Defluviitalea raffinosedens: one gene and its partner. The protein of the gene in region 2 interacts with the protein of the main gene of each other region in a pairwise test. Links are inferred from orthologs where the notes say so. Each region holds a gene or a part of one and is shown on either strand. Other genes may lie near its edges. The genes, in order: ftsZ and JOD07_RS11460.

What was found.
Region 1: the proteins of JOD07_RS11460 (region 2) and ftsZ interact in binary tests that used the Bacillus subtilis proteins (3 or more experiments, as listed by UniProt). The link is inferred for Defluviitalea raffinosedens from one-to-one orthologs.

Annotation. Positions count from the first base shown.
Region 1 is NZ_JAFBEP010000004.1:103,621-109,850, forward strand. Bases 151-3,064 are described here. They hold ftsZ (cell division protein FtsZ), read right to left. Parts: upstream 2,212-3,064; coding sequence 1,090-2,211; downstream 151-1,089. Other genes in these bases: spoIIGA (sigma-E processing peptidase SpoIIGA), read right to left, coding at 151-875; JOD07_RS04840 (cell division protein FtsQ/DivIB), read right to left, coding at 2,371-3,064. In the rest of the region: more of spoIIGA, read right to left, coding at 1-150; more of JOD07_RS04840, read right to left, coding at 3,065-3,111; murA (UDP-N-acetylglucosamine 1-carboxyvinyltransferase), read right to left, coding at 3,148-4,401; putative lipid II flippase FtsW, read right to left, coding at 4,522-5,673; murD (UDP-N-acetylmuramoyl-L-alanine--D-glutamate ligase), read right to left, coding at 5,679-6,230. UniProt on the Bacillus subtilis protein: Essential cell division protein that forms a contractile ring structure (Z ring) at the future cell division site. The regulation of the ring assembly controls the timing and the location of cell division.
Region 2 is NZ_JAFBEP010000017.1:26,493-32,243, reverse strand. The notes cover bases 102-3,048. They hold JOD07_RS11460 (cell division protein SepF), read right to left. Parts: upstream 1,831-3,048; coding sequence 1,372-1,830; downstream 102-1,371. Other genes in these bases: JOD07_RS11450 (biotin/lipoyl attachment domain-containing protein), read right to left, coding at 2,557-3,048; JOD07_RS11455 (YggS family pyridoxal phosphate-dependent enzyme), read right to left, coding at 1,843-2,541; JOD07_RS11465 (YggT family protein), read right to left, coding at 1,071-1,358; JOD07_RS11470 (YlmH family RNA-binding protein), read right to left, coding at 264-1,052; JOD07_RS11475 (DivIVA domain-containing protein), read right to left, coding at 102-249. Also shown: more of JOD07_RS11475, read right to left, coding at 1-101; more of JOD07_RS11450, read right to left, coding at 3,049-4,059; JOD07_RS11445 (DUF6465 family protein), read right to left, coding at 4,198-4,389; spoIVA (stage IV sporulation protein A), read right to left, coding at 4,564-5,751. UniProt on the Bacillus subtilis protein: Cell division protein that is part of the divisome complex and is recruited early to the Z-ring. Probably stimulates Z-ring formation, perhaps through the cross-linking of FtsZ protofilaments. Its function overlaps with FtsA.

The DNA of each region.
Region 1 (6,230 bases), on a different replicon or contig from region 2:
TTTGAAAGTCTTTGATTGTATATTCCTATAACTACATCTTTTAATACTGTAGAAGTATTATCATGTTCTATAACTTCAACTTGATCCGGTCTAAAGCCCACAAGCATACCATTAGGCATGCCTAAGCTTGAAAAAGGAATCATTCTTAACTTAGCCTTGATAGGAGTTTGAATTATGGATTGGGTAAGTAGACTTAAATCATTCTCTTTATTATCATAAAACAATTTTTGAATGGATTCAGGTAAAAATGCTTTAACTGAAGAAAATTCTACAACAATAACGGGGCTTTGACTAAAAGGATCATATAGTGCATTTCCCGTATCGAGAAGCGCACTGGCATCAATTTGCTGTCCGTTAAAGGAAATCTTGATGCGATATAAGGTCCCTTCTTTCGTAGTATATTTACGAATCCAAGACCATATCGTTTTTATAAAGAAATACGATAAAACACAAGAAACAAATAATAACACTATAGGAAAGTTCTCTATTTTAAATTGGAAAGCATCCTGAATAACCTTTCCGATATTTAAGTAATAGAATAGTGCAATCCCAGCTCCTCCAAGGGCAAAAGCTGTTCCATGAAATAGGATAAAAAGTTTAATTAAATTTTTTAAAGATTGGGGTTTATAGGTGATCATTAAAGGAATCATAGGCAATCCTATTATGCCTATTAAGTTATATGTTGTTCTAAATATAGGAATAAAGATCATCAGGCAATAAAAAAGTGCGCCTAAAAAAGCTCCTAAAAGAAGTCTTTTAAAAGATACTTTTTTCTTAATGATTTTGCTTACGATCCATAAAATAAAATAATCCATTACAAGATTAAGAAAGAATACAACATCCGCATATATTTCTATTTGAAATGGTCGTTCCATGGTTATACTTCCCCCATTTATAATACTACTATTCATTTATATTCTTTCTATGATGTACATATAACTATTATACATAATAATCGTACCATTTTTTGTAAAATCGTCTGATTGCATAAAAAAAAGATATAACACAAAGTTATACCTTTTATGCAATACAAATACATATTAATTAATCATAGTGAATTGTCCCATTTTATGCGATAAACATTCTATATTATCTTCTTCTTCTTTGCAAAAAGATAGGAATATCAATAAAACTAGGTTCGTCAACTTTTTCCGAAGAAATAGGTGGATTTGTAATAATTTCTTTTTGAGGCTGTACGATCGTTTCTTCTTTTTTAGGAGTAGGTGTTTTAATCGTACTTCCAATCGTACTTCCAAAATTGCTTTCAAAACCAGTAGCAATTACTGTTACAATCACTTCGTCTCCTAAATCATCATTAATAGTTGTTCCAAAAATAATCTCTGCCTCAGGGTCAACAGCTTCACGAATAAGGTTAGCTGCTTCATTTGCTTCAAGCAAACCAAGATTGGATCCCCCACTAATGTTGATTAATACACCTTTTGCACCATCAATGCTGGTATCTAATAATGGGCTATGGATGGCTGCTTTGGCAGCTACTTCCGTTTTGTTTTCGCCAGAAGCTCGTCCAATTCCCATATGTGCTATTCCCTTATTAGACATAATAGTTCTTACGTCTGCAAAATCCAGATTAATAATACCAGGATTGGAAATTAAGTCAGAAATCCCCTGGACCCCTTGACGTAAAACTTCATCAGCCTTTTTAAACGCTTCAATAATAGTTGTCTTTTTATCAATAATATGCAATATCTTATCATTAGGAATAATAATTAAAGTATCAACGTTTTGCTTTAATTCTGCAATACCTTTTTCTGCATTCAACATTCTTTTACGGCCTTCAAAGCCAAAAGGCTTTGTAACAACACCTACTGTTAAGATTCCTTCTTGTTTTGCAATACCTGCTATCACAGGGGCCGCTCCAGTACCAGTTCCTCCACCCATACCAGCTGTAACAAATACCATATCAGCACCTTTTATCGCTTCAATAATTTCTTCACGACTCTCCTCTGCAGATTTGGTACCGATCTCTGGATTTGCACCTGCACCTAATCCTCGGGTTATTTTTTCACCAATTTGAATTTTTACCGTAGCTTTTGAACGACTTAATGCCTGCCGATCGGTATTTACAGTAATAAATTCTACACCCTTTAAGTCCTCTTCTATCATTCGATCAACGGCATTATTCCCTCCACCGCCTACGCCAATTACTTTTATTTGTGCCACATGGTCCTGATTCATGTCAAATTCCAGCACAGCTAATCCCCCTTCGCTAAACATTCCATAATGTTTTATTATACACTAAAACTCAATGATTTTCTATGTAAATTTATCTTAAGTGGATATTCCAATTAACTATATAATAATTGGTTTTTATGCATTATTCAATAATAAATTATTCTAAATTAAAACTTATTAAGTTAACGGTGAAAAAACCGCTCGCCCTTTATCAATGTTTTTCAGATCCACCTTACCCATATCGTACACGTTCATAATTTGAATCATCCACTGTATTTTTTTGTCAAATTCTTCTATGTTACCCATAGATACGTCCAATTTCTTTACATATACATGCGTATCGGTTGGATCACTTACATCAATTTTTATAATATCTTCAAGCAAATCATATTTTAACATCATCTGTGCCATCACTGCCACTATATTTAAAGAACTTTTATTTTTAACCGGAATAATTTCTCCAATTTCAAAATGATCAAATTCCAGCCCCTGAACTATTGGAAGATGATCTTTATAAGTAGGTGATGTTTCCAATACTCGTCCATCTTTATCTATATAAAGATATGTCCCTACATAAGGAACATATCCTACCACTTTTCTTTCATCAATTTGAATTCTGACATGATTGGGCCATTTTACTTCTATACTTGCCGATTCAATATATGGATCTTTACACAGCAGTTTTTCAGCTTTTTTTTGTTGAAACAAAAATATATTCTGGTTTAAATGAAAATTTATTTTTTCAAGGATTTGCTCTTCTGAGTAATGCTCATTTCCCCTTATTTCAATCTTTTGAACTGAAAAAAGCGGAGAAGTAAAAAATAAAAGGAAAAACACAACAACTAAAACCATAATAAGTACGATTTTTGTAAATTTGGGCTGGTTTTGAACATTATTAATTGGTATAATTCTTCCCATTTGCTTCACCTTCGTTTTTCACTTCAAATCATTGCTTTAATTGATCTTTCGGATACTGGCTCCTAATAATTGAAGATTCTTATCAATTTCTTCATATCCTCTTTCAATATGCTTTGCTCCTTCAACTACTGTACTTCCTTGTGCAACTAATCCTGCCATGATTAAAGCCGCACCACCTCTTAAATCTTTTGCATGAACCGCGGTTCCTGTGAGTTCATTTACACCTTTAACAATTGCTGTACGTCCTTCTATAGTTATATCTGCTCCCATCCTCATGAGCTCTTCCGCATGCTTAAATCTCGATTCAAATACTGTTTCAGTAATAATACTGGTTCCTGAAGCAATTGTTAATAAAGCCATCATTTGTGCTTGCATATCTGTCGGAAATCCGGGATATGGTTGAGTACGGACAATATCCACACTTCTTAGTTGCTTTGGTGCCTTTAAGTAAATATTGTTTTCTTTTTCAATAAGAGTACATCCAATTTCTCTCAATTTAGATGTTATTGCCTGTATATGATTGGGTTCAACATTAGTAAGTTCAATTTCCCCTCCTGTAATTGCTGCTGCTGCAAGATAGGTACCAGTAACAATCCGATCAGGGATTACTTTATGCTCTACTTTACCTAAAGTTTTTACTCCTTCAATATAAATGACATCAGTTGAAGCTCCCGAAATCTTTGCACCCATACCATTTAAAAAATCCTGTAAATCTTTAATTTCAGGCTCTTTCGCTGCATTATAGATTACCGTTGTCCCTTCTGCCAGAGATGCTGCAAGCATAATATTTTCTGTAGCTCCTACGCTGGGAAAATCTAAATGAATTTTTGCACCAGTTAATTTTGAAGCTTCGCAAATAATAAATCCGCGCTCCTCTTTAATTTGAACACCCAATTGCCTTAACGCTTTTAAGTGCAAATCAATCGGTCTGGGGCCCAATGGACAACCACCGGGATAGGAGATAATAACCCTCTTATATCTTCCAAGCACAGAACCCAATAAAATAATCGAAGAACGCATTTCTCTTACTAAGTCTTCCGGTACTTCATAGGAGGAAACAGTAGAGGAATCAACAATCAAGGTTTTACCTTCCCACTTCACGTTGCACCCAATTCTTTCAAGAATACTGATCATCGTAAGAACATCTAATATTTGAGGGCAATCATGAATATAACTTATATTCCCATTCAATACTGTTGCGGCTAATATCGGAAGTACTGCATTTTTTCCTCCTTGGACCCGCAGTGTTCCTTCAAGCCGCTTTCCTCCATCTATATAAAATTTGCCCATAAAGAAAGACACCTCCTGAAACTGTCAGGTAAGCCTATATATAACTATAGTATGCATAATAATATAAGTTGTGACAGACCTGGACAAGTATCCCATCAAGCTTCAGGAGTTCAATGAATTCTATAACTTATTCAATTTAGAATATCTTGATATATTAAGCAATATCCCCATAGCAGACATAGTAAACAATAGCGACGATCCTCCATAACTGATAAAAGGCAACGGCATTCCGGTTGTAGGAATTGTTTTTGTAATAACTGCAACATTAATGAGAACTTGTATCCCTATCATGCATACTATTCCCGACGCCACTAAAGATGAAAACAAATCAGGAGCGTTTATAGCCACCTTTATACCTCTCCAAATCAAAATTAAAAATAAAGATAACAAAGCTATTGCTCCAACTAATCCTAATTCTTCACATACAATAGCAAAAATAATGTCATTATGAGCCTCAGGAATAAAGCCAAGTTTTTGCCTGCTTTCCCCCAGCCCTAATCCAAACAAACCCCCAGAGCCTACTGCATATAGGGATTGAATGGGCTGGTATCCTTTACCAGTGGGATCTATCCATGGATTTTTCCAGATTTGAATTCTGTCTAATCTATAGGCAAATTGTGGAAGCATTACCGCAGCAGCCCCTCCGCCTAAAACCGGTAAAGCTAACACAAAAAAGTGCCAAATCTTAGGACTCGCTACAAAAAGCATGGCAACTCCAATAAATAGAACAACAATTGCAGTACTCAAGTTTTGTATAGCAATTAAAACAACTGGAATTGCTACAAATATTAAATAAAATAATAATCCCGAAAATTTCTTCAGTTTATTTCTGTTATAAGAGATGATAAGAGCCATAAAGAAAATAATTGTAAGTTTAGCTAACTCCGAAGGTTGAAATCCAAAAAGCCATCTCTTTGATCCGTTGACTTTTTGCCCAATCAATAACACGAGTACAAGCAAAATTTGAGAAACAATATACCCAGGAATCGCTAGCAATTTAATATTTTTATAATCATAATTCATCATAAAAATCATGGCTGAAAAACCAATGACAGACCAAAGTGCCTGCTTTTTTAAGAAATAGTACATGTCATTAAAATGATTTAAAGCATAGTAATAACTCGAACTAAAAATCATAACCAGCCCAAATAATACCAGCAATCCTACGGTAAACAAAATGGTGAAATCACATTGGGTTCTTATTGCTTTAATTCTTTTTTCCTTAGCTCCCTTTATTCGTCCTTGGGATTTTCGGGATACCGCAGATTCCATTTCTTTCACCCTTTCAAAGCATAAACCGCTTGTTTAAACATCTCTCCTCTTTCTTCATAACTCTTAAACATATCCCAGCTGGCACATGCCGGAGAAAGTAAAACGCAGTCTCCACTCACTGCAATTTCCTTTGCCAAAATTACAGCTTCATTTATGGATGAGGCTTTCTTTATGTTAAAGAAACCTTTTTCATGGGCAGTTTGAATGATCTTATCAGAAGTTTCTCCTATTAAAATGAGATACTTTACTTTATTAGGAAATACGTCAATCCATTCTGTAAAATCCGCTCCTTTATCCATTCCGCCGCCAATCAATACAATCGGCCTTTTCATTGCTTTGATTCCAATAATTGCTGCGTCAACATTGGTAGCCTTAGAATCATTATAGTATTGTACTCCATCTATTGTATCAACATATTCTATTCTATGTTCTACGCCTTTAAAACCAATTAAGATATTTCTAATAATCTCAACAGGTACTCCCATGCAAATCGTAATGGCTGTTGCTGCCAAAGCGTTTTCAACATTATGATCTCCCAAAATTTGCAGGTCACTGAT
Region 2 (5,751 bases):
TGCAGATTTTGTATCTTCTGCAGCTTTTTCAGCAAGTATCAGCGTATTTTGGAGGGTTTGCTCCAGAGCTTTATAGTGTTGAATGCTTTCATTTAACATAGAAATCTTATCTTTTAATTCTATATTTTCCTTATAAATTTTCTCATAGGATTCTATCACATCATCTAAAAATTTATCTACTTCTTCAATAGAATATCCATACGGTTTCTTTCTAAATTCTTGTGATTCAATATCCAGTGGCGTAAGCATAATCAATGTCCCCCCTATACATACCGATGTATTACAATGCTCACACGATCTTTCTTAGTTTTTCCTCTGACTTCAGCCAATTTAATTTTGCCAAAACCTCTTAGTGTTAAAAAATCTCCCTCTTTAATGTGGGAGGCAGGACTTGCTATTACTCCATTGATCAATGCCTTTTCAGATTTTATTAAATCCACAATCTTGCTTCTCGATAACTGAAAACCGGCACTCAATATCGAATCAGCTCTAAGAGATGAAACGGTAGAAGTAATTTCTTTTATCTTAGGCTCGGGAAGAACAACTTCATCCAATAAAATTTCCTTTGCTTCTGCTTTTATATTTTTAACTTTAAATAAGTTATTGATGATATAAGATGCTATGTCCTTATTCACAAAAACAATAGCTTTATGATCATATACCAGTATATCGCCAATTTTACTCCTTTCTATCCCAAGTCCCAAAACAGAACCTAAATAATCTCGGTGAGATATGGATTCTTCATTGGAACTTTTAAGATGAATTTCAACTGGCGTGACAGGAAAATCATAATCTTGTAATTCTCTATAGTCTGGACAAAAACCTATTATTTTTCTTTCACTTTCAGGATATCCACCAAAAGCCTTTATGGAAAGATCGGAAATATTATGGACCATGACAAGATATTTGCTTAATTTATACATATCAATAAAATCGGTAAAAGTATTGGCATGATCTCTTAATGCAGTATTTGCACGATCCAGGATTTTACTGGCAATTAATCTTTCTTCGATATCATTAAAATTCTTTAAATATATTTCCTTGTTAATCATTGTAGTCCTTTCATTAACTTAAATAAGCGTTGTTAAGTATATTAGAATATTTTTTGCAAATTCTAAAAGAAGCAGTGCGATAATTGGAGAAAAATCAATCATCATGCCCCTTCCGCCAAGTACAGATCTTTGTATAAGGGATCGAACAGGACCAAGAATAGGTTCAGTTAATTGATAGATCAATGCAACGATGGGATTGCCATGTGAAAAAGGGAACCAAGAAAGAAGTACCCTAATAAAAATCAGCATATCAAGTAAATTAAAGAAAACTACCAAGGCTGAGCTTAAAATTGAACTTAAATCCATAAATTATCCTCCATTATTTTACATTGCTCATCCAAGGAAGAATAATCCCTTTTGTCTTTAACTCTTCCTTAAAACTATTGGCAATATCCACATTTTCCGGTGCAATGATAAATATATTGTTCGCAACCCGTTGAACATCACCGTTTAAGGCATAACATGCTCCACTTAAAAAATCCATTACTCTTTGAGCAATAATATGATCCAGATTTTCTAAATTAATTACAACAGGTTTCTTAGCTTTAATATGATCGCAAATTTCTTGAGCTTCTTCATATTTCTCAGGGTTAGTAATCACTACTTCCATTTGAACGTTTGTATGTATGTTTACAATCTTAGAATTGTTTTTAGTGTGATAATTGCGAATTTGGGGAATTTCAGCTTTCTCTTCTACTTCTTCCACTTCTTCTTCATAATCATCTTCTCCATTACCAAACCCCATTACATCCATCATCTTGTCAAAAAGTTTTGCCATTTGACACCCTCCTTATACATTATAATTTCTCTGCCCAAATATACCTGTCCCAATTCTTACCATATTTGAACCTTCTTCTATTGCAACTTCGTAATCATTTGTCATTCCCATAGAAAGAACTTCCATGCTTATATTATCAATATTTCTTTTAGCAATGTCAACAGATAATTGCTTTATATTTCTAAAATGAATCCTATTATTCTCTGGATTTGGATCATATGGGACTATAGTCATAAGACCTTTGACGTGTATATTTTTTAAACTTTTTATTTTATCGATCAAAGGATCAACTTCTTCCACCATTAATCCAAATTTAGTTTCTTCTTTTGCAATATTGACTTGTAATAATATATCCATAATCTTATTATGTTTTTCTGCCATTTCATTTATTTTATAGGCTAAACGCTCACTGTCCACAGAGTGGATCAAATCTACTTTGTCGATAATATATTTTACTTTATTGGTTTGAAGATGTCCGATCAGGTGCCAATGAATATTTGAATCAATCGCATCGTATTTTTTCATGATTTCCTGCACTTTGTTCTCACCTATATGGCATATATTACAGGATATAGCTTCTTTAATTCGAGGTATGTCAATTGTTTTTGTTACAGCAATTAAAGTAATATCTTTTTCTGTACGACCACTTTTTTCTGCTGCAATTCTAATTTTATCTCTGATTTCCTCAATATTGGCTTTGATGGAATTCATACCTTTGCACTCCTTTTAATCATTTTCTATAATTTGAAACTGGTCTAAAAGTTGATTATCTTTAGCATTCTTTGCATTGGAAACAATCTGATCATATAATCTTATTCCGGAAGGAGTATCCTGTTTAACAATTGCATAATCATTATTCTGGACTAAGATTTCTATCTTTTTAAATCGTATTATTCCTCCGTTTACAGCAAATACGCCAATGCTGGATTGACTTTCTTTGATAACATATTCTGATTCAGTGTTTTCAGGTAAGACTAAAGTATCATACATTTTTAAAGCGGAAGCTTCTTGAAGAATATATATATTTTTTTCATCTTCAAAAGCCATTTCAACAGGTATAAGTTCGTCACTTTCCATTCCTTTTTTAATGACTACCGTTTGTCTTCCGGATTGTTGTACATATTCTTTTGGAATTTTCAAGAAGGTTTTCTCAACAATTGAGTTAACTGGTATCTTAATTCCTTCATAATTTTCTCGGACAATTTCAAATTCAATATTTCTTTTAGAAATCAAAGGTGTCATTTGCTCTGTCGTTTGAAACACAAAGATGACATCATGATCTACAGGCTTAATTTTATAAATCTTTGCTTTGATAGGAGGCTGTCCATCATTAAATTGAATGGATACTTGATTCCCCACTTCCCAATCCTTTGCCAAATCTGCTGAAAGACTTCCAACTATATACCAATCATAATTATTGATTATTTTAAATAACGGTGCATTTTTTTCTACGCTTTGCATTTGGCTGATATCTTTGGGTTCTGAATTCTGTTCTAAATCTTTTACAGCCAAGTTATCTAAAGTTTTTGGAGTGAATTTTTCTTCCAGTCCATCAATATAATAAGATATGATTCCGCCTTTTGGCGTTAAAACAACATCGGAATTTGCAGCCAGTTGATTTTCATAAGTATTTTTTTGCAAAACCAGATTTTTAAGTGATGAGGAATCTTCTTGGGACAGGAGAATCTGCTTTTTTTCAATTTCCACCTGAATAGAATTTTTTATTGAGTAAATCTGGATAAAATTTTTGTTTGAATAAGTACTTCTCAGATTATCAATCAAATCATCTATCTGGTAATTAACATTCTGAATATCTTTTTGAACTGTAGAAAACTCTTTTCTCTGGTCCTGGACTTTTATGATATTTTCATTGATTTTGTCAAGTTCCTTTTGAATCTGTGATAAAGCGGAATTATTTGCAACCATACAAATCGGAGTGCCTGACTTAACTTTTTCTCCTTCATAGATAAAATATTGAATATTGCCTGCTTTAGTACTTTTAATAACTGTTTCGTCACGAACAATGATTCCTTTTACATGTATATTGTTATCAATGGTTCCCATTTGCACCACTTCAATGGATAAAGGAATTTTTTTTGTTAATTTAAATCCGGAACCAATTAAATAAATCATTAAGATAACTGACAGGAACCCCCCTATAACGATTCTACGTTCTTTTCTCTTTTGCTTATGATTTTTTCTCTTTTTTCTCGTTTTTGTATTCGCCATATAATCCCCACGCTTAATTATAATGAAATATTTTTATATGAACTTTATGTATTTTGTATATTTGATATTAAACACTTGGTTTTAATATAACGGATACAAAGAGAAAAAACAAGTAAAAAAAACACTCTTTTAAGAGTGTCAAAAACAACCGGTTTCAGTATCATTTACAACATAATAGCATTTCTCTTCATTCACATTATAATATAATTTCAATGATTTTATATCCTTTACTTTCATCGACTTTTCTTTCCAGATCTCTTTAAATTTTTTCAGTAAGTCTGATGATAATACTTCTTTCCCATTAAACTGAATGAATACTTCTTCTTTCATTCCCATCTCCCCTTATTCTTAAATCAAAACAATGATCAATGTATTTATCCAACCTCTAATGTATAATTTTTCCTTTATTGTATTACATGCCTTTTTTTTTGTCAAGTTTTTATAAAAGCAAAAGCACTTCTCTGAAATATCAGAGAAATGCCTTTGCTTTTTATCAGCTTATGTCTATAAAATAATACAAATTAAGCCGCCACTTCCTTCATTAATGATTTTCTGCAGTGTTTCTTGAAGTTTCATTTGTGCATCTTCAGGCATACGATAAAGTTTATTCTGCAATCCTTCATTTACTAATTCATGAAGAGATTTTCCAAAAATATTAGATTCCCATATCTTTTTCGGATCGGTTTCAAATTCACTCATTAAATAATTAACTAATTCTTCGCTTTGCTTTTCTGTACCTACAATAGGTGAAACTTCTGTTTCTATATCGGCACGAATTAAATGAATTGAGGGAGCGCTGGCGCGAAGTTTTACTCCAAAACGGTTTCCTTGCTTAACTATTTCAGGTTCTTCCAGTTTTAATTCATCCAGCATTGGAGTCACCACCCCATATCCTTTTTGCTTTACTTCATGCAAAGCATAGGCCACTTTATCATATTCTCTCTTTGTATCAGCCAGTTTACGAATAAGAGAAATGAGCTGATGCTCTCCTTCAATTTCCATTCCGGTAGTTTCAGATAAAACTTTATAGAAAAGGTGATCAGCAGTGGACAACTCAATTCTTATAATACCTGTTCCTAAATTAATTTTATCTTGATATACTTTTTTTATAAAATCATAATTCTTAAAATCTTCCAATGCATCTTTTAATTCTCTAAGCCGATAAACAGGATACATTGTATCTTTTACAGCTGATACCAATTGCTTTTTCATCCAGTGATCCGTATCCAATGCTTCGACCCATTTAGGAAAAACAAATTGAATTTCTTGAATTGGAAATTCATATAAAACATTTTCCATAATTCTATTTACATCATCCATTTTCAACTGTGCACAATTACAGGTGATAACAGGCACATTATACTTTTCTGAAAGTTCTCTATTCAATTCCTGAGTCTGAGAATCATAAGGTTTAGCAGAATTCAGCAATACTACAAATGGTTTATTGATAGCTTTTAACTCATTGATTACTCTTTGTTCAGCTTCTTCATAGTCATTTCTTGGAATATCCGTTATTGATCCATCAGTGGTTACAACAATACCAATGGTGGAATGATCATTAATTACTTTTTTGGTGCCTATTTCTGCTGCTTCAGTAAATGGTATTTCATACTCATACCAGGGAGTATGAACCATTCTGGGATTCTCACCTTCCAGGTGTCCTGTTGCACCAGGAACCATATATCCAACACA